4 regions of the Clostridioides sp. LIBA-7678 genome follow, and region 1 is predicted to be linked to each of the others. Evidence: riboswitches for the same ligand, from Rfam matches in the RefSeq annotation. Region 1 holds a riboswitch; each other region holds the start of a gene.

Region 1 (5,322 bases):
TATTACTAGCATGTCATATAAAACACTAAAAGTAAAGTTATATTGTAATTTACTATATTATGTTAAAGATATATTTATACATGCAATAGAATCGTTTGCAAATTTATCTTTGTGAAAAATAAGATTTTATCTTATTGACAAATATCTAAGAATTTATATGTAATTGTAATTTTAAACAACAAAAAAAGCACTCAATGTGCTTTTATATTTATTAATAAAATATCCTTAGAAATATATTCATATTATATTCGATTTATCAAAAAATAAAAACGGGATAGCCCACTCCGAAAGCCAGCAATCCCAGTTTTTTTCAGCACAACTAAGTACTGTAGAGTGCGGATGAAGGGAGTCGAACCCCCACGCCAATGGCGCTAGATCCTAAGTCTAGTGCGTCTGCCAATTCCGCCACATCCGCTTATTACTCTTTTATTTTACTATATTTCGCTATTATTTTCAATAACTTTTTAAAATTATCTAAAAACTAACAAAAGAATGATAATAAAAGGTGAAATTTATTTATATCTTTATTCTGCAAGTTCTATCTCTGCTTCATCAACTCTCTTACCAATTATTTGAATACCAACAAATACAGCAGCTATAGCTACTGGTAATACTATATATATTGGCAATCCTAATCCAGCTGGTATATATCCAAATACAATAGTGATTACTGCTGTAAATATAGCATATGGCATTTGAGTATTAACATGGTCTATATGATTACAACCAGCTCCCATTGAAGAAAGTATTGTTGTATCTGAAATCGGAGAACAGTGGTCTCCAAATATTGCACCTGTTAAGACTGCACTTGTACTCACTATTACATAAGACATATCAGGATTTAATGAGTAAGCTAGTGGTATTGCTAGTGGCATAAGTATACCCATTGTTCCATAAGCTGTTCCAGTAGCAAAAGATATTATTGCTCCTAAACCAAATATTAAACTTGGCAATAAGAATGGAGGTAGTGAACCTGATAATAAGTGTATCAAAAATTTAGCTGTACCTAATTCTTTTATTACTGAACTTAATGACCATGCAAGTATTAATATTACACCAGTTATTACTAAACTTTTCATCCCATCTATCCAAACATCAATTGCTTCTGACACTGTAAAAATCTTTTTAACTACAGCCATTATAATAGCAACTAAACTTGCAACAAGTGCAGATTGGAATAATGCTCTAGATGCATCAGATGCACTAAATGCTTCTTTTATTGCTCCAAAAGAATATGGTGAATTTGTAAATAGTTGTATTAGAGCTTTATCTTCACCACCCATTATAGACGTATATCCACTATAATAGAATGATGCCAAAGCAACTATTATTAATGTTCCTATTGGGATTATAGCATTCCACACACTCAATTTCACTCCATTTTTTGGTGCTAAATCATCTAATTCTTCTACACCTTCATCAAGGTCTGTACCAACTTTTCTACTTCTAGATTTTATTTCTGCTTTTTTCATTGGCCCAAATTCTTTTAATAATAATGCTGATATTACAATAAATGCTAATATTAATATATTATAAAATCTAAATGGTATTGTATTTAAAAATATACCAAATGCATCAACATCTACACTTATACTTTCAAAAGCATCATGTATTAAACCAACTTCAAGACCTATCCATGTAGATATTATAGCTAATCCAGCAACTGGTGCTGCTGTAGCATCTATTATAAAGGCTAATTTTTCTCTTGATATTTTCATTTTATCTGCAACAGGTCTCATCATAGGACCTACTATTAATGAATTTGCATAATCATCAAAGAATACCAAAAGACCTAAAAACCATGTTATAATTTGTGTACCTTTCGCTGATTTCGCTCTTTTGGCAAGTGCCTCAGCTATAGCCTTAGCTCCTCCCATCTTTGCAACAAGATTTATAACCCCTCCAATTGCTAGAACTTGTAGTATTATCCCTGCATTCCACGGGTCTGATAACGATACCAAAGCTCTATCCACTAAGTCTAAAAATGCTTGTATGAATGTAGCAAACACATTTATACCACTAGCTTTAATTATAAAACTCCCAGAAAGAATCCCTATAAGTAAAGAAATTATTACGTTTTTAGTTATGAATGCAAGTATTATAGCAACTAATGGTGGTATTAAAGTTAAGATTCCAAATTTTTCTGCATTAGCTAGTGCGATAGTGTCTATATCTTCCTCTGCAAAAACCATTACTGTTGACATTATAAACATAATTGTCGTCAGAAAAATAATATTAATTTTTTTGTTTCTCATATAAATCTCCCTCTCTTTTTTAGTTTTGTGAATTATACAGGGTATTTGATAAAACTAAAAAAGCCTTAAGTGCTAAACACTCAAGGCTTGAAAATTACAATACATCAACAATATTAAAATAAATATAATATAATTCCTTAAATGATAGCTCACCACAAATAAACCTGTGACAGTTGTACATATTTTCTATGTACCCCCAGCAATATAATCTTAAAGCATCAATTATAAAACTTCGGCAATATCTCCTTTCCTAATAAATCTCTGTGCTTAACTCATTATTAGTACTGATAGATTATTGCGCCTCTACCCTTCTATTCACTTTTATTAAGTATATTTTGAGTATATATTATTTATTTAAACTTTGCAAGTTAGTTTTTAAAATTCCTTTTTATTTTTTACATAAAATCCCAAACTTCTCTAATTATGTTTAATATACACTTCTATTAATATAAGATTGTCTTCTTTTTTAAATCTTCTAATTTAAAGGACTTTTTACATTATTGTCGAATTATAAAATTAATTGTACTAAAAATAACAAAAAAATTTTATCAATTATATGGAGGAATTACTTTAATGTTACTAATTTACAATGAAAAGACAAACCCTTACTTCAATTTAGCGATGGAAGAATATCTTCTAAAAAATTTTGACGAAGACTTATTTATTTTATGGAGGAATGAACCTTCTATAATTGTTGGAAAAAATCAAAATACACTTTCTGAAATAAATTTAGAATATATAAAAGAAAATTCTATACCTGTTGTTAGGAGACAATCTGGTGGTGGAGCTGTATTTCATGATTTAGGAAATATAAATTTTACATTCATAGCCTGCAATAATAATAGCTTTAGTGATTTCAGAAGATTCACTCAACCAATAATAGACTTACTTAAGACATTAGATGTAAACGCTGAATTTTCTGGAAGAAATGACCTTCTTATAGATGGTAAGAAGTTTTCTGGAAATGCTCAATACAACTACAAAAATAAGGTGATGCATCATGGTACACTGTTATTTTCATCTGAGATAAATGACCTTTCAAAAGCTCTAAAGGTAAAACCTATAAAATTTGAAGGAAAGGGCATAAAGTCTGTAAAATCTCGTGTAACTAATATAAGTGAACATCTACAATCTAAAATGGATATACTAGAATTTAAGGACGCAATAATGAATTATCTCTCTAAAACTAACACTGATAATACTAATTATTATTTAAGTGATTATGACATAGAACAAATAGAAAAACTTACTAAGTCAAAATATGAAACTTGGGATTGGAACTTTGGTAATTCCCCAAAATATACCCTTTCAAATGAGTTAAAATATTCTGGTGGAAACGTTGAGTTTAATCTAAATGTTGATAAGGGAATAATAACTACTATAAAATTTTTTGGAGACTTTTTTGGAAAACGTGATGTTTCATTTGTGGAAGATAAACTTGCTGGAACGAAACATGAAGAGAATGCTTTAAGGAATGTTTTAGATTCCATTGAAATAAATGATTATTTCTTAGGAGCTGACACTGATATTCTAATTTCTGGAATCTTAGGTGTTAAATAGAAATATTAAAAATTTTAAAATATTTATAAAATTATGTTTACATATGTAAAAAATCATGATAATATTTATAACATAATTAAAAATTGATACTTCTTATCCAGAGTGGTGAAGGGACTGGCCCTATGAAACCCAGCAACCAGTATATTTTTATATACATTGGTGCTAAATCCTGCAGTATTATACTGAAAGATGAGTCTAAATTAGCTTTTAAAGCCTGAGTTTAAACTCAGGCTTATTTTATTTTGCAGTGTGATAAAAGAGGGTATTTTATTTTTAACTAATCAATCATATTCAGGAGGGAATTTATATGAAATTCAAAAAATTATTAAGTTTATTATTATGTCTAGTTTTTACTTTATCTATAGTTGGATGTTCTAAAGGTAACGATGATAAAAAAATTGTTGTTGGCGCTACTTTAGTACCAGGTGGAGAATTATTAGAAGAATTAAAACCACTTATCGAAGAAAAAGGTTATACTTTGGAGGTTAAAAATTTTGATGACTACATACTTCCAAACGAAGCTTTAAATAACGGAGAAATTGATGCAAATCTATTCCAACATGAACCTTATCTAAAAGAAGCTGTTAAAGCTAAAGGATATAAAATAATGGCTGGAAAAAAACTATATGTATGCCCAGCAATCCTTTACTCTTACAAGATAAAATCTATTGATGAATTTAAAAAAGGAGATACAATCGCAATAAGTAACAACCCATCTTCTTGTTCTAAAGACCTTAGATACCTTGAAAGTATCGGACTTTTAACTTTACCTAAAGGTGATGGATTAGTTAGTCCTAAAGATATAATAGAAAATCCAAAAGGCATACAATTTAAAGAATTGGATATCGCTCAGATTCCATCTTCTCTTCCAGATGTAACTGCTGCATTTATAGATACTACATACGCAGTACCTGCTGGCCTTGATGCTAAGAAAAATGGACTTTATACAGCACCTATAAATGATGAGTATGCAAATCTTTTGGCATTTAGAACTGAAGATAAAGATAGTGAAAAAATTAAAGTTCTACAAGATGTTCTTACATCAGATAAAGCAAGAAGTATAATTGAAGAGAAATATAAAGGCATTGTAATTCCTGTTTTCTAGTATATTTAGTATAATTTTAATATTATTATTCTAATCTTGTTGAATATTGACTTGTTAAGTGCTACCATTTAAGTAAATCTATGTTTATGGAGGAAAATTACTATGGCTATAGAATTAAAAAAGGGGCAAAAAATAAACCTTACAAAAAAAGAAAATAGTGATTTAGGTGAAATCTTAGTTAATTTAAATTGGAATCAAAAAATACAAAAAAAAGGTTTTTTTGGCTCTCTAAAAAGCAGTAATATAGATTTAGATTTAGGTTGCTTGTTTGAAATGAAAAATGGTGTAAAAGGTGCTGTACAGGCATTAGGTAATTCTTTTGGTAGTTTAGGACATCCGCCTTTTGCTCAATTAGATGGAGATGACAGAACAGGTAGCAATACACAAGGAGAAAACATAAGA
Region 2 (5,322 bases), 1.7 Mb from region 1:
AGATAGTTGTATTAAACTTGCAAAATTGTACAATGTTAAACTAGATGATTTAGTCAATCATTCAGAAGAAAAAACAGGTATTATAATACCACCTAAAGGAAAATTTTTCTTTGGAGCTGTTATAGTTGGAGAAGGTGGTCAGATTGTTATTCCAAAAGAAGCAAGAGATATATTTAATATAAATACAGGAGATAAATTATTGATACTTGGAGATGAAGAAAGAGGACTAGGAATTGTTCATCAACGTGATTTGGTAAATTTTATAGGTCATATGGGAGTAACAAATAACGAAGAATAATTTTAGAAAAATTATAAAAGGATGGATAAAATATGAGTAAAATAGTTTTTTTCAGCATTCCTGCATATGGTCATACTAATCCAACCATTGAAGTAGTTCGTGAATTAGTAGATAGAGGGAATGAAGTATTGTATTATTCTTTTAATGAATTTAAAGATAAAATTGAAGATACTGGAGCAAAATTTATTAGTTGTGATAAATATCTCCCAGAATTACGTCCTGAAGATGAGAAAAAAATTGGCAAGGATTTCTCTGGGTTAATTGAGATGATAGCAGACACTACAATATCTTTAGATGAAAAAGTATGTAGAGAACTTAAAGTTTTTAATCCAGATTGTATTGTATCAGACTCATTAAGCTTTTGGGGAAAGTTATTTGCACAAAAACTTAATATTCCATATATATGCTCTACAACAACTTTTGCATTTAATAAACATACAGCAAAAATGATGAAGCAAAGTTTTATGGAAGTTGTTCATATGTTTTTGGGGATGAGACGTATTAATAAAAAAATAAAGCTCTTACAAAGAAAAGGATATTATGTAAAAAACTTTGTTTCTATGATTTCTAATGATAATGATACAAATACTATTGTATATACATCAAAAGAATTTCAGCCAATGTCAGAAAATTTTTCCAGTAAATATTCTTTTGTAGGGCCATCAGTATCAAAGTTGATTGTTAAGCCTAAAGATAAAAAGAGAAAACTTATATATATTTCACTTGGTACGATTAATAATAAAAATGTTAATTTTTATGAAAACTGTATAAAAGCATTTAAAGATTGTGATGTTGATATAATTAGGTCTGTTGGTAGAGATACTGACATTAAAAGTTTAGGGAATATACCAAATAACTTTGAAGTTAAAAATAGTGTTGAACAGATTGCTATACTTCAAGAAGCTGATGTGTTTATCACTCATTGTGGTATGAATAGTGTAAATGAAAGTTTATATTATGGGGTACCTATGGTCTTATTTCCACAACATTCAGAGCAGAGAATGGTAGCTAATAGAGTTGCTTATTTAGGTGCAGGACTGATGTTAAAAGAAAATAGGTCAAAAAATATTAAAGATACTGTATTTAAAGTTATGAATGATAATGGATACAAAGAAGAGGCAATTAAACTATCAAAAAGCTTTTATAATGCAGGTGGTTCAAATAAGGCAGCTGATGTAATATTACAGCTTATAAAGTCATATTGCTGAATATATAAATTTAGAAGCTTAATATGATACTTATTATGTTAATTGAAATATTGCAATAGATATTCTAAAACAAATACTTGTGAAATTTTTATAATAATGAAATAAAACTACATGGAAAGTAGGAAATATATATACTACTTAATAAAAATACTGACAGTAGGGCCTTTTAACCTACCAGTTAGGGCATGTATATTGATACTAAATACGATGGATGTTATATTCTAATAGAAAAATATAACATCTTTTTTTAGTGAATTATAATAGTTTTAAATAATAAAAGAAGGGGAATTAGCATGAGAAAATATAGAATTATTTTAGTAGTATTAATTATAGGTATTGTAGGTATAGCAGGAAGTGTTGTATATAATAACTATTTCAAACCATGGAAGGAGGCTGAGATATATATCAATAAATATATGGTAAAGCAAGGTATTTCGGAAGATGATATAAAGAGTATTACAAAAGAAAAAGCAAAGAAAGCAAGCTATAATGGAATACTGTATAGAGTAAATTATAAAGATGATTCACAATATGAATATCAATATTTTTATAGTGATGATTATTATGCCCTATATGTAAATAAAGTTATGTTACAAATTTATAATGTAGAAAACAATAAGCTTCTAAAAAGTAATGAAGAATTAAAAAGTGTTAAGTATCCACCAATTTATCTTAAAAAAGAATTGAATAAATAGTTGAGGATACAATGGAATGATTTCTTATGGTAATCAATTATTAATAAACATCTAATAAAAATATCCAAAGATTCACTTAATAGAGAAAGTATAATTTGTTACATATAAAAACATATATCTTCAGACTTTAAAAAATTAGATATAAAAATATACTACATTCTTTGAATGTATGTGCAGATATAAAGTTTATTGATGTGGAAAATAAAATTTAATTCTAAGTATATTATATTGAAAATATTTACAATCTCGACATATTATGCTACAATTATTTACAATAAATAAAATTTAATAAGCATTACCTCATCTAATAAAAAGATTGAGGTAGAGGTTGCATTTACTAAGATTAGTATTGAAGAGGTTGGAAACCAATGAAGCAATATAAAAGGAGTAAGTGCCGAAGTGCTAGTGTCCAAAGCTAGTGCTGGGACTGTATTTAATAGGTACAGTACTGTCATCAAATTCATCCCGAATTTTGATGGAGAGCTATCTTAGATAAGATAAAGGGAAGATGTAGGTATATTGTATTTAACACATTTAGCTCAACATGTATCCATGTTGAGCTTTTTTACATCTATACAAAATAGGATAGAAAAGGGATGCAATAATAAAATATTTTAATTTAAAAGTGGGGAGAATAAAAATGAGCAGTTTAAAAAAGAAGAGGTTTACTATGCCGCAGACACTTACTATAATATTCTTATTAATAGTAGTAATGGCAGTTCTTACTTGGATAGTACCAAGTGGAAATTTTGAAAGGGTAGATATAGACGGAAGGTCAGTTGTTGTAGCTGGAACTTATGAAAAAGCACCATCAAATCCACAAGGTATTACTGATGTATTTTCAGCTCCTATAAATGGATTTATAGATGCAGCTGAAGTAGTTGGATTTGTTTTAATAGTTGGAGGGGCTTTTGGAATAGTTAATAAAACAGGTGCAATAGAAGCCATTATAGCGCACACTGTAAATAAAATGAAGAAGTTTCAATTTTTAATAATACCTATATCTATGATTTTATTTGGTCTTGGTGGTACAACTTTTGGAATGAGTGAAGAAACATTACCTTTTTATATGATATTTATTCCACTTATGACCAGCATGGGATATGATTCATTAACCGCGGTGGCAACAGTATTTATAGGGGCAACAGCTGGATTTGGAGCGGCGACTACTAATCCTTTCTCTGTAGGAATAGCACAGGCATTGTCACAAATAGCACCAGGTTCTGGAATAGAGTTTAGAGTTGTTATGTTTATAATATATATGGCTATATCTATAGCATTTGTTATGATGTATGCTAATAAAGTAAAAAAAGACCCTAAAAAGTCTTTAGTACATGATATATCACTGAATCAAGAATCAATGGTTAATAGTGATACAAACATAAAAGAATTTACAAAAAGAGAAGCCATTGTAATAGCAATTTTCGTAATAGGTATGGGAATTATGATATTTGGTGTTTTAAAATTAGGATGGTATATAGCTGAAATTGCAATGATATTTACAGCCATAGGTATAATATCTGGAATAGCATCAGGGCTTAAGCAAGATGAAATAGTTAATTCATTTATAAGTGGAGCTGGAGATTTAATGACAGCAGGATTATGTATAGCATTTGCACGTGGAATCGTAATAATAGCAGAAAATGGATTTATAATAGATACAATTTTAAATTCTGCGGCAAATTTATTAAATGGATTACCAAAAACTATATTTATAAACTTAACTTTCTTAATAGAAGGATTAATAGCATTTTTAATACCATCAGCATCAGGGCTTGCATCACTTACAATACCTGTACTTGCACCACTTGGAGACTTAGTAGATGTATCTAGACAAATGATAGTTACAGCTTATCAATTTGGGATAGGTGTAACTAACTTAATAACACCTACATCAGGTGTTTTAATGGGAGCACTAGCAGTAGCTAATATCCCTTGGTCAAAGTGGGTTAGATTCATAGTTCCTCTAATGGTAGTATTAACAATTCTTGTAATGGTATTTTTGACAGTAGGATTATATCTAGGATTCTAATAGGAGGTAAGTTATGATAGAGAGTATAAAGAAAAGAGCTTATGAGATAGAGAATGAACTTGGGAAAGAAATTGAAGAAGTATGCGATTTTATATTCAACAACCCAGAGCTAGGAGATGAAGAATATATATCATCAAAATATTTAGTAGAGAAAATGAAGGAATATGGATTTGATACAACTTATCCATACTGTAATATGGATACTGCTTTTAGAGCAGAGCTAGGAGATAGTGATGGTCCTACTATAGCGTTTTTAGCTGAGTATGATGCACTTCCTGGATATGGAGAAGATAAAGAGCCAGGTCATGCTTGTGGTCATAACTGGATTGCAGCATCTACACTAGGAGCTTGTATAGTATTAAGCAAGTTAAAAGAAAGTTTTAAAGGAAAAATTGTATTAATAGGAACACCAGCTGAAGAAACAACAGGAGGAAAATGTGACTTAGTTAAAGCAGGAGCTTTTGATGATATTGATGTAAGCTATCAGATGCATATAGAAGCTTTTAATAATATAAACTGCAAAGCTTTAGCAATAGATTCATTAGAGTTTAGCTTTGAAGGTGTATCAGCACATGCAGCTAGTCATCCTCATATGGGAGTTAATGCATTGGATGCAGTACAACTTACTTTTGCTGGAATAAATGCTCTAAGACAACATGTAAAATCAGATGTTAGAATACATGGTATAGTTTCAAATGGAGGAGAAGCTCCAAATATAGTTCCAGAAAAAGCTGCTTGTAAGTTTTTTGTAAGAGCTGCTGAAAGAAGTTATTTAGATGAAGTTACTAAAAAAGTTATAAACTGTGCAAAAGGTGCAGAGTTAATGACAGGAGCTAAGCTATCTTATAGATATTTTGAAAATTCTTTTGACAATATAATAAATAATAAAGTACTTCAAAATATAACAAAAAATAATTTGATTGAAGCAGGTATAACAGATATATTAGAGGGAAAAGATGGACCAGTGGGTTCTACAGATATAGGTAATGTAAGTCAAGTTTGCCCTACTATGTATACAGAAATAGCTTTAGATATAAATCCAATGGTATATGTTCACGAAAAAGAATTTCTAAATTATGCAAATTCTGC
Region 3 (5,322 bases), 450 kb from region 1:
TTGGTATGACAGATTTTACCCTTGAAATAAATGATGAAGGGAAACCTTATTGGGTTGTAAGTTTATATGAGCATAAAATTGGTTATGGAGGAGCAAATGCTACAGGAATAGCTACTGTTGATGCAGAAACTGGAAAAATAAATGTTTACAATGTTAAAAATACACCTAAATGGGTGGATAGAATCCAGCCACAAGAATTTATAACAGACCAGATTAAAGACTGGGGAGTTTATGTTAATGGATTTTTAAATTCTGTTATATCAGAAAAAGGAGTACTAGTGCCAACAGAAGGAACATCATTAGTTTATGGAAATGATAATAGGTCTTATTGGTATACAGGTATAACATCTTCAGGAGGAGATGAATCTACAATTGGATTTATGTTAGTTGATTCTAGAACAAAAGAAGCTAAATTATATAAGCAACCAGGAGCCACTGAGACAGCTGCAATGAAATCAGCTGAAGGTAATGTTCAAGAAAAGAATTATGAAGCAACATTCCCTGTAATGTATAATATATTAGGTCAACCAACATATGTATCATCGTTAAAAGATAAGGCTGGTCTTGTAAAGAGAGTTGCATTTGTATCTGTTGAAGATTATAATGTGCTTGGTTTAGGTGAAGATAAAAACGAAGCATTGAGAAACTATAAAGATTCATTAGAATCTAAGGGTAATGATTTAAAACTGGATAATGATTTAAAAGATGAAGTCATAGAAGGTACAGTGACAAGAATAAGTCCAGATGTACGAGGTGGAAATACTAATTATTATGTGACTTTAGATTCAAATAAAGAGATAATATTCAAAGCTACTTCAAAAGTATCTAGTGAATTGCCATTGACTCAAGTTGGAGATAAAGTCAAAATATCATATTCAAAAGAATTATCTGGTGTAATTGAAATGTCAGAATTTGATAACCTAAATATTGCAAACTTTGAAGATAAAAAAGCAAAAGAGGGAACAGGAACTGACGAAAATACAAACTCTCAAGGTTCTGAGAATCAAGATAATGTATAGTTTAACTTAAAAAAATCGAAAATAGTATTTAATATATTAATAGCTAGTTTTTATAAAATTTATTTTTATAAAAACTAGCTATTTTATTTTAATTCTTTGTAAATTTAATGTCATAAAATTAATATAATATTAGTACAACTTTGCAAATAATACTTCAAGGAGAATGTACTATGACTAATATGGAAAAAGAGATATTGCTTTTAATTAGCAGGGTTAGATGTGTTACAGAAGCTCAATTTAGAAAAATTTATGGAGACCAAAAGAGATATAATAAAAAAAACTTTAAAAAAACCTTGAGAAAAATGTGTAGTGAGTATACACTTAAAAAATATCCTTGTGATGTGGATTATTATAATTACAAAGACCTCTCATATGTATACTATTTGAATGGTAGTAAACTTTTTAAGGGAGATGATTTAATAAAGGCTCTAGTAGGGTCAGAATTAGTTGTTAGAATCAATACTGCAGGTTGTGATGTAAAAAGATTCTACCGAAATGTTAGTGTGGATGATATGAAATATGATTTATTTATTGAATATACAGACCAATTTGGTAATATAAAACAGGTTCTAGTAGATGTTGATTTAAATAATGAAATAGATATTTCTAAATATGAAAATCTTTCTAGAAAGATAGATAAATCTACAATTCCATTTTTTAAAGTGCCAAACGTTTTGGTAGTTACACCAGATAATCTATCTGAATTAAATGATTTAGAGAGATATGATAGTGAGTATAGTATAAATTTTATAGATTTAGGATTAAATAAACTATTTAATTGTATATAACCTAATTTTAAAAAAGAGAATTATAGATTTGCCACATTTTGTAAAATAATTGTTGCAATATTATATAGAATGTGATAAAACTATATTAATAAATTAATTAAAAATAATGAGCCTAGGGTAGAGGTAGCTATATTCAATAGTATTCAATAGGAGCTGGTAAGTGTTGATGATTGATGAAAGGGTCTATAGCCGAAGAAAATTTGTTGACGGATGGATTTTCTGGACTTATGCAGAATATGTATAAGGCTGTCACTTTTAAAGTGATGAGCTACAAGGTTACTTGGTCTATGAGATTTACACGTCCAAAGTATACCTTTGGGCGTTTTTATTTATCAAAATTTAACTTGAGGGGGAAAAAGCATGAGTATAATTGTTCAAAAATATGGTGGAAGTTCGGTGGCAGATACTGATAAAATAAAATCAATTGCAGAAAACATAATAGAACGAAGAAAAGAAAATCCACAAATGGTAATAGTTGTGTCTGCCATGGGTAAATCCACTGATGAATATATAAAGTTGGCTAAAGAATTGAGTAATGAACCTAGTAAAAGAGAATTGGATGCTTTGATGTCTACTGGAGAAATGATTTCAGCTTCTTTATTATCAATAGCATTAAATGCACTTGGATGTAAGGCTGTAAGTTATAATGCTTATCAGCTAAATATAAAAACAAGTGGTCTTCATGGGAAGTCTCAAATTGATGATATAAATGTAAATAGAATTAAAAATAGTTTAGATGAAGGAAATGTCGTAATAGTAACTGGATTTCAAGGAATCAATGAAGATGGTGATGTAACTACTCTTGGGAGAGGTGGTTCAGACACATCTGCTGTGGCTCTTGCAGTTAAATTAAATGGGAAATGTGAGATATATACAGATGTTGATGGAATCTATTTTACAGACCCAAGAAAATATTCAAAGGCTAGTAAACTTGATGAGATTGAATATGAAGAAATGCTTGAGTTAGCAAGTTTAGGAGCACAAGTAATGCATTCAAGAAGTATAGAACTTGCACAAAAATATGGTGTTGAAATTTATGTTGGACGTACATGTGGTACAGTAAAAGGAACATATATAAGAGGGGGAAAAGATATGAAATTAGAGGATAAAGTAATAACAGGATTAGCTACTAGTGATGACGATAGCTCTATAACAATCAAAGATTTTAAAGCAGAAAATATATCTAGTTTATTTGAAGATATAGCAACTATAGGGATAAGTGTAGATATGATAAGTCAGACTGCACCTATCTTAGATAAAATAAGTGTATCATTTACAGTTCCAAAAGAAGAATTAGGAGAATGTAAGAAGATAGTATCTAAGTACACAGATGAAGAACATGTAGTGGTTGATAATAATATCACTAAATTCTCTTTGGTAGGTCTTGGCATGAAAAATACTTCTGGAGTTGCTGCTAAGGTATTTAAGATATTCAATGAAAATGGTATAATGATAAAACTTATAACTACATCAGAAATTCGTATAACATGTGCTATAAATTCTGATGATAAGCAAATAGCTATAGAAAAAATAGCAGAAGTATTTAATATATAAAATTTGGGGAGGATATTATGAAACTTCATGGAACTATGACTGTAAATGATAATGAATTATATATTGGAGGAGTGAGTTGTTTAGAGCTTAGTGAAAAATATCAAACTCCACTTTATGTATTTGATGAAGCTTTGGTAAGACAAAACTGTAGAGAATATGTAGAATATTTTAAAGCCAAAGATGGAAAAAACAAGGTTGCTTATGCAGGTAAAGCTTTTTTACCTATTTATATGTGTAATCTTATAAATGAAGAACAAATGTGCCTAGATGTAGTTTCAGGAGGCGAATTATATACAGCCTACAAATCAAATTTCCCTATGGAAAAAGTTTTCTTCCATGGAAATAATAAGACTAAAGAAGAAATAAATATGGGATTAGATTTAGGTGTAGGTAAGTTCGTAGTAGACAATTTTTATGAATTGGATTTGATTGAAAAGTTATGTGAAGAAAAAGGTAAAGTTCAAGAAATATATTTTAGAATAACACCTGGAATAGAGGCTCATACACACGATTATATAAAAACTGGACAGATAGATTCTAAATTTGGATTTGCCTTAGTGAATGGAGATTTATTTAGAGCAATAGAGAAATTGAGTGAATACAAGAATATAAGACTTGTGGGTCTTCATGCTCATATAGGCTCACAAATATTTGATGTAGAGCCATACATAGATACAGTGGACATAATGATGAACTTAGTAAAAGAGATAAAAGAAAAATTCAATATACAGCTAACAGAAATTGACTTAGGTGGAGGTGTAGGGGTTTATTACAGTAAAGAAGATAAGCCTAAGACTATAAAAGAATTCTGTGAGACTATAATTGCTAAAGCGGAAAGTTCATGTAAAGAGCTTGGGATAGAAGTACCTATATTGGTAATAGAACCAGGAAGATCAATAGTTGCAAATGCAGGAAGCACATTGTATACAGTAGGTTCAATAAAAGATATAAAAGATGTTAGAGTTTATGTAAGTGTAGATGGAGGTATGACAGATAATGTAAGACCTTCTCTGTATCAAGCTAGTTATGAGTGTAGTATTGTAAATAAAATTAACCATGAGACTATGAATCATGTAACAATAGCTGGAAAATGTTGTGAAAGTGGAGATATATTGATTGGGGATATAGATATAATGGATATTAAAAGTGGAGACATACTTATAACGACATCAACAGGTGCATATGGGTATTCAATGTCTTCAAATTATAATAAAATACCAAGAGCAGCAGTAGTATCAGTATTTGATGGAAATGATAAGGTAATATGTAAGAGACAAAGTTATGAAGATTTATTAGCTTTAGAAGTATAGAATGAAAATTAAATATTAAGTTTATTATAAGTAGATTTACTAAGGTATATATGGCTCTAAATTAATTTTTAGTTTGTTGTAGTTATACATAGCATATCTACTTATTTTTTTCTTTTACTAACAAATTTCTTGTAATAAATATAAAATATTTTAAAAACTTCCTAATTATGATAAAATTTAAAGTATATAACAAGGAGGGGTTTAATGAGAGGAAGAGTAATTTTATTAATATCGATATTATCTATATTTCTTGTAGGATGTTCATTTAATAATAAAGATGAAATAAATTTAACTGAGCAAGGAAAAACATACTTAGAAAAACATGACTATAAAAAAGCTATGGAATCATTGTCCTCTGCATTAGAAGAAGATAATACTAATGAGAATGCAAGGGCTATGTATATGCAAGCTATGAGAATGTCAAATATGACTGAGTTTGAAGAAGCGAAAAATTATGAGGATGCAATTAAGGAACTTAAGCTTATAGAGAAAATAAAAAATGGTTCATCTGTTATTAAAGAAGAAGCAACTAAAAAGAAAGAAGAATTAACTAAATTAGAAAAAGAACAAAATGAAGCAGAAGAGCAAAGAAAGAAAAAGGCAAAAGATACAGCAGGAGAAGATAGGTACAGAGTAGAATCAGACGCAAGA
Region 4 (5,322 bases), 1.9 Mb from region 1:
AACTGGTATAGGATTTACTTCTATAAATAAAGCTGCTATTAGAGCATCCATACCAAGTTGTAATTTTCTAGAACCTTCTATATCGCCTTCAAAGAATTTGGCTACTAAATCGTGAGTTTCTTGAGGGCAAACATTAGCAAGTACTGATATAACTCCTTGACCTCCTAAAGATAATAAAGGAAGTATAGTATCATCATTACCAGAGTAGATAGCAAAATCATCTGGAACTAAACTAGCTATTTCTGCAACCTGTCCTAGGTCTCCACTAGCTTCTTTTACAGCAACTATATTATCTATTTTAGCAAGTTCAACTATAAGGCTAGGACTTATATTTACACAAGTTCTTCCAGGGACATTGTAAAGTATAATTGGAAGTTTGACACTGTTAGCTATTGTTTCAAAATGACGTTTAAGTCCAGCTTTATTAGCTTTATTGTAATAAGGAGTTATGATTAATAGAGCATCTACTCCTAATTTTTCAGCTTCTTGGCTTAGATTAACTGAGTGCATAGTATCATTAGAACCACTTCCAGCTATAACAGGAACTCTTTTATTAACTTTTTCTACAACATACTTAATAGTAGCAAGTTGTTCTTCATCAGTCATAGTATTAGCTTCACCAGTAGTACCACAAGATACTATAGCATCAGTACCATTAGCTATCTGGTATTCAACCAATTCGCCTAATTTGTCAAAATCAACTTTGTTATCCTTTGTAAATGGTGTAACTAGAGCAACAGCAGAACCTTTAAATATCATATAAAATCAATCCCCTCTTTTTTATTTTTGTGTTTTATATTACAGTTACTTCTAATGCTTGTTTTTATATTATTATTAATATTTTACAAAATTATATATTTATACAAGTTTGTATATTATACTAAATCGTATGATAAAGCCATTTCAGCTATTTGAATTGCATTAGTTGCAGCACCTTTTCTGATATTGTCAGCTACAACCCAAAGATTTACACCATTGTCAACACTGAAGTCTCTTCTTATTCTTCCAACAAATACTTCATCTCTATTGTCAAATTCTACAGCAGTTGGATATTCATTATTAGCAGGATTATCAACTACTACAACCCCTGGAGCTTCTTCAAGTGTTTTTACTAAGTCTTCTAATTCAAATGGATTATTAAATTCAACGTTTATAGATTCACTATGACCATTTCTCACTGGAACTCTTACAGTAGTTGCAGTTATTTTTAAGTCGTAATTATTAAGTATTTTCATAGTTTCATTTACCATTTTCATTTCTTCCTTAGTATATCCATTTTCAGTAAATGAATCTATATGAGGAAGACAATTGTAAGATATTTGGTGAGGGTAGAATCCAGTAGGATTACCATTCATCCCTTTCTCTAAATCTTCAACACCTTTAACACCAGAACCAGATACAGCTTGGTAAGTAGAGTATACTACTCTCTTAATTTTGTACTTATCATCAAGTGGCTTAAGAGGAACCATAGCTTGTATAGTAGAGCAGTTAGGATTAGCTATTATGCCCTTGTGTTCTTTTATTGCTTCAGGATTTACTTCAGGAACTACTAAAGGAACATCTGGGTCCATTCTCCAGTGACTAGAATTATCCACTACTAAGATTCCATTTGATGCTGCTATTGGAGCATACTTTTCACTAATACTTCCTCCAGCAGAGAATAGTGCTATTTGTATACCTCTATCAGTAAATGAAGTTTCCTTTAATTCTTCTACTATATATTCTTTACCACAAAATATTACTTTAGAACCAGCTGATTTAGAAGAAGAGAATAAAAATAGATTTTCTATTGGAAAATTTCTTTCTTCTAATACTTTTAAAAATGTTCTACCTACCATTCCAGTAGCACCAACTATCGCTACGTTTACTTTTTTCATATAAATTCACCCCAATTTTAAATTATTAAAACATTATTTGATTTTAGTTATACAAGTAAGATATGTTAATATTTTTTTATATCCAAAAACTTTAATATTATATTAACAACTTTAATTATATACAAAAAACGTACAAAGGTATACTTTGTACGTCTAATTTATCACTCAAAGTAAACCCTGTAGCTCATCACTTATAATATAAGTGACAGTATTACACATGTTATGTGTAATCCCAGAAAATATAATTGCAAGAAATATTTTCTTCGGCTGTAAATCCTTTTTCCAATCATTAACGCCTGCCAGCTACTATTGGATACTCTTAGTTACAGCTACCTCTACCCTAGGTTAATAGGATATTAAAATTTGATTATTCTAATAATAATACATATTTAAGAAAAAATCAACTTATTTATATAAATATTGCTAAAATTTAAATCCAAAATTTGTCAATTCTTGTTTTAATACATTAAGATTAATTTCTTCCATTTCAGCTAGAGGAAGTCTTAAATCTCCAACATTAAAACCTAAAATATTCATGGCAGTTTTAACTGGCACTGGATTTACTTCTATAAATAAGGCAGCAATTAAAGCATCCATATCAAGTTGTAATTTTTTTGAGCCTTCAATATCACCTTTAAAGAATTTAGTTACTAAGTCATGTGTCTCCTTAGGGCAAATGTTAGCAAGCACAGAGATAACACCACTTCCACCTAATGATAATAGTGGTAATATAGTGTCATCATTACCGGAGTATATAGCAAAGTCTTCAGGTACTAATTTAGCTATTTCTGCAACTTGAGCTAAATCTCCACTTGCTTCCTTTACAGCAACTATATTATCTATTTTAGCAAGTTCAGCCACAACAGATGGCTTTATATTTACTTTAGTTCTTCCAGGTACATTGTATAAAATAATTGGTAACTTAACGCTATTTGCTATTGTTTCAAAGTGAAGTTTAAGACCTTTTTCATTAGTCTTATTATAGTAAGGAGTTATTATTAAAAGTCCATCAACTCCTAATTTTTCAGCTTCTTGACTCATATGAACAGACAACATAGTATTGTTTGAACCAGTACCTGCAATGACAGGTATTCTTTTGTTAACTTTTTCAACTGTATATTTTATTACAGCAAAAATTTCAGATTCACTCATAGTAGTTGCCTCACCTGTTGTTCCACAAACAACTAGTGCATCTGTGTCATTCTCAATGTGGTATTCGATTAATTCACCTAATTTTTCGAAGTTGACATTATTATCCTCTGTGAATGGGGTAACTAAAGCAACAGCAGAACCTTTAAATAACATATAATCAAATCTCCTTTTTTATCTAAATTTAATTTTTTAAGTACAATAATAATTATAGTACAAATTAATTAATTTTAATAGGTATAGTTAATATCTTAACTGTTTAAATAAGATATTTATATTATATTAATATTAGAAAAATTTGAAATAAATGTTTTATTCTCAAAATATGCATATTAATTTAATAAAATATACCAAAATGGAAATAAAAAATAAATTTTATGCGAATTTAATAACTAATAATTAATATATTTAGGTTATAATAAATATGTGCGTAAAATCTAATAATAAGCAATAATACCGTAAATTTAGGAGGAATAATATGGATACTTTAAAGGAACTTTTTAAAATAGGAAGTGGGCCTTCAAGTTCTCATACTATGGGACCACAAAGAGCAGCAGAAAGATTTAAAAATGAAAATTCAGATGCAGAAAGTTTTAGAGCAATATTATATGGTAGTTTGGCAGCTACAGGAAAAGGTCACTTAACTGACTATATAATTGAAAAAACGATATCGCCAAAAAAAGTTGAAATCGTTTGGGAAGAAGATATTATAAAAGATTTTCATCCAAATGGAATGAAGTTTGAAGCTTTAGATAAAGAAGGAAATGTAACGGCTGAATGGACTGTATATTCTGTAGGTGGAGGAACTATAGCAGAAGAAGGTCAAAGAAATAGCAAAAGCAACAGTATATATCATCTAGATACTATGGATGAGATAGTAAAATGGTGTAAGGAAAATAATAAGACTTTAGTAGATTTTGTGTTGGAATGTGAACCAGAAGACATAAAAGATTATATAAAAACTATAAAAGATGCTATGAGAAAATCTATTGATGATGGATTAAGCACAGATGAAATAATACCAGGTAAATTATTATTAAAAAGAAGAGCAAGTACGTTTTATAATGCATACCAAAAAGATAAAAACTTCTCAACACTTGTATATGCATATGCACTAGCAGCTTCTGAGCAAAATGCTTCTGGTAATATCATAGTTACAGCACCAACTTGTGGTTCTGCTGGTGTAATCCCAGGAATATTCTTTGCAATGCAAGATTTCTATAAGTATGATGACCAAAAAATAATTGAAGCACTACTTGTGGCTGGGATAATAGGTAATATAATAAAGACTAACGCATCAATATCTGGAGCAGAGGTAGGGTGTCAAGGTGAGGTTGGTGCAGCTTGTTCTATGGCAGCAGCGGCAGTAGCATACTTAAAAGGTGGTACTATAGACCATATTGAATATGCAGCAGAAATAGCACTTGAACATCATCTAGGAATGACTTGTGACCCTGTATATGGATACGTTCAAATTCCATGTATAGAAAGAAATGCTATGGCAGCTCAAAGAGCTTATGATGCAGCTAATTATGCATTATTAACTGATGGCTCACATTCTGTCTCCTTGGACCAAGTTGTTGAAACAATGAAAGAAACTGGTATAGACATGATGGATAAATATAAAGAAACTGCTAAGGGTGGACTTGCTAAACATTTCTTCTCTTGCTAAAAAATAAAATTTTTAAGTAATAATTCCCCTGTTTTGATTTATGAAACAGGGGAATTATTATTAATGGTGAATTATTTAATAATGCAAAATATTTTTATATTAAATTTAATTTTTTACTTTTAATTAGTATAGTTTGTTATATAATGTTTTAATTATGAGGGATATAGAAATATTTTTTAATAAATTAAAATTTGGAGGAGATTACATGAGAGAGGCATCATATTTACAAGAGCAACTTTATAAACATAGAAAGGCATTAAATCCAATTGCAGAGATTGGAAGAAAAGAATATAAGACTTCAAAATACATAAGAGATTATCTTGATAAATTGGGGATTAAGTATGAAGTTTACTTAGAAACAGGTATAGTAGGAATAATAGAAGGCAAAAAACCTAAAAAAGATATAGCTTTTAGAGCAGATATAGATGGGCTTCATAGTGAGGAAGGTGTAAAGCATTTATGTGGTCATGATGGACATGCCACTATATTACTTGGATTAATTGAATATTTGAATGATAACAAAGAACAACTGAATGATAATATAGTATTCATATTCCAACCAGCAGAAGAAGGTCCAGGGGGAGCAAAAGCTTTAATAAATGAAGGTGTACTTAGAAAATATAA

The links. Region 1 has a riboswitch for lysine ahead of ACTG46_RS08995 (Na+/H+ antiporter NhaC family protein). Riboswitches for the same ligand answer to the same signal wherever they lie in the genome.
Region 2: it holds a riboswitch for lysine, as region 1 does, so the genes downstream of both, ACTG46_RS16710 (YfcC family protein) here and ACTG46_RS08995 (Na+/H+ antiporter NhaC family protein) in region 1, are expected to answer to the same signal.
Region 3: it holds a riboswitch for lysine, as region 1 does, so the genes downstream of both, ACTG46_RS11245 (aspartate kinase) here and ACTG46_RS08995 (Na+/H+ antiporter NhaC family protein) in region 1, are expected to answer to the same signal.
Region 4: it holds a riboswitch for lysine, as region 1 does, so the genes downstream of both, ACTG46_RS17350 (aspartate-semialdehyde dehydrogenase) here and ACTG46_RS08995 (Na+/H+ antiporter NhaC family protein) in region 1, are expected to answer to the same signal.

Annotation. Positions count from the first base shown of each region.
Region 1 is NZ_CP196987.1:1,855,271-1,860,592, reverse strand. Features, by position in the region: tRNA gene ACTG46_RS09000 (tRNA-Leu) at 335-415, opposite strand; gene ACTG46_RS08995 (Na+/H+ antiporter NhaC family protein) at 525-2,255, opposite strand; lysine riboswitch at 2,393-2,569, opposite strand; gene lplA (lipoate--protein ligase) at 2,829-3,815, shown strand; SAM riboswitch class I at 3,906-4,011, shown strand; gene ACTG46_RS08985 (MetQ/NlpA family ABC transporter substrate-binding protein) at 4,123-4,920, shown strand; gene ACTG46_RS08980 (TerD family protein) at 5,023-5,322, shown strand, end outside.
Region 2 is NZ_CP196987.1:3,602,698-3,608,019, reverse strand. Features, by position in the region: partial or broken gene ACTG46_RS16730 (helix-turn-helix transcriptional regulator) at 1-55, shown strand, start outside; gene ACTG46_RS16725 (AbrB/MazE/SpoVT family DNA-binding domain-containing protein) at 83-298, shown strand; gene ACTG46_RS16720 (macrolide family glycosyltransferase) at 331-1,506, shown strand; gene ACTG46_RS16715 (DUF3139 domain-containing protein) at 1,800-2,201, shown strand; lysine riboswitch at 2,516-2,695, shown strand; gene ACTG46_RS16710 (YfcC family protein) at 2,842-4,233, shown strand; gene ACTG46_RS16705 (M20 family metallopeptidase) at 4,247-5,322, shown strand, end outside.
Region 3 is NZ_CP196987.1:2,304,087-2,309,408, reverse strand. Features, by position in the region: gene ACTG46_RS11255 (hypothetical protein) at 1-1,019, shown strand, start outside; gene ACTG46_RS11250 (hypothetical protein) at 1,190-1,807, shown strand; lysine riboswitch at 1,918-2,086, shown strand; gene ACTG46_RS11245 (aspartate kinase) at 2,168-3,361, shown strand; gene lysA (diaminopimelate decarboxylase) at 3,379-4,671, shown strand; gene ACTG46_RS11235 (outer membrane protein assembly factor BamD) at 4,876-5,322, shown strand, end outside.
Region 4 is NZ_CP196987.1:3,746,308-3,751,629, reverse strand. Features, by position in the region: gene dapA (4-hydroxy-tetrahydrodipicolinate synthase) at 1-759, opposite strand, end outside; gene ACTG46_RS17350 (aspartate-semialdehyde dehydrogenase) at 876-1,877, opposite strand; lysine riboswitch at 2,050-2,223, opposite strand; gene dapA (4-hydroxy-tetrahydrodipicolinate synthase) at 2,301-3,182, opposite strand; gene ACTG46_RS17340 (L-serine ammonia-lyase) at 3,505-4,698, shown strand; gene ACTG46_RS17335 (N-acetyldiaminopimelate deacetylase) at 4,904-5,322, shown strand, end outside.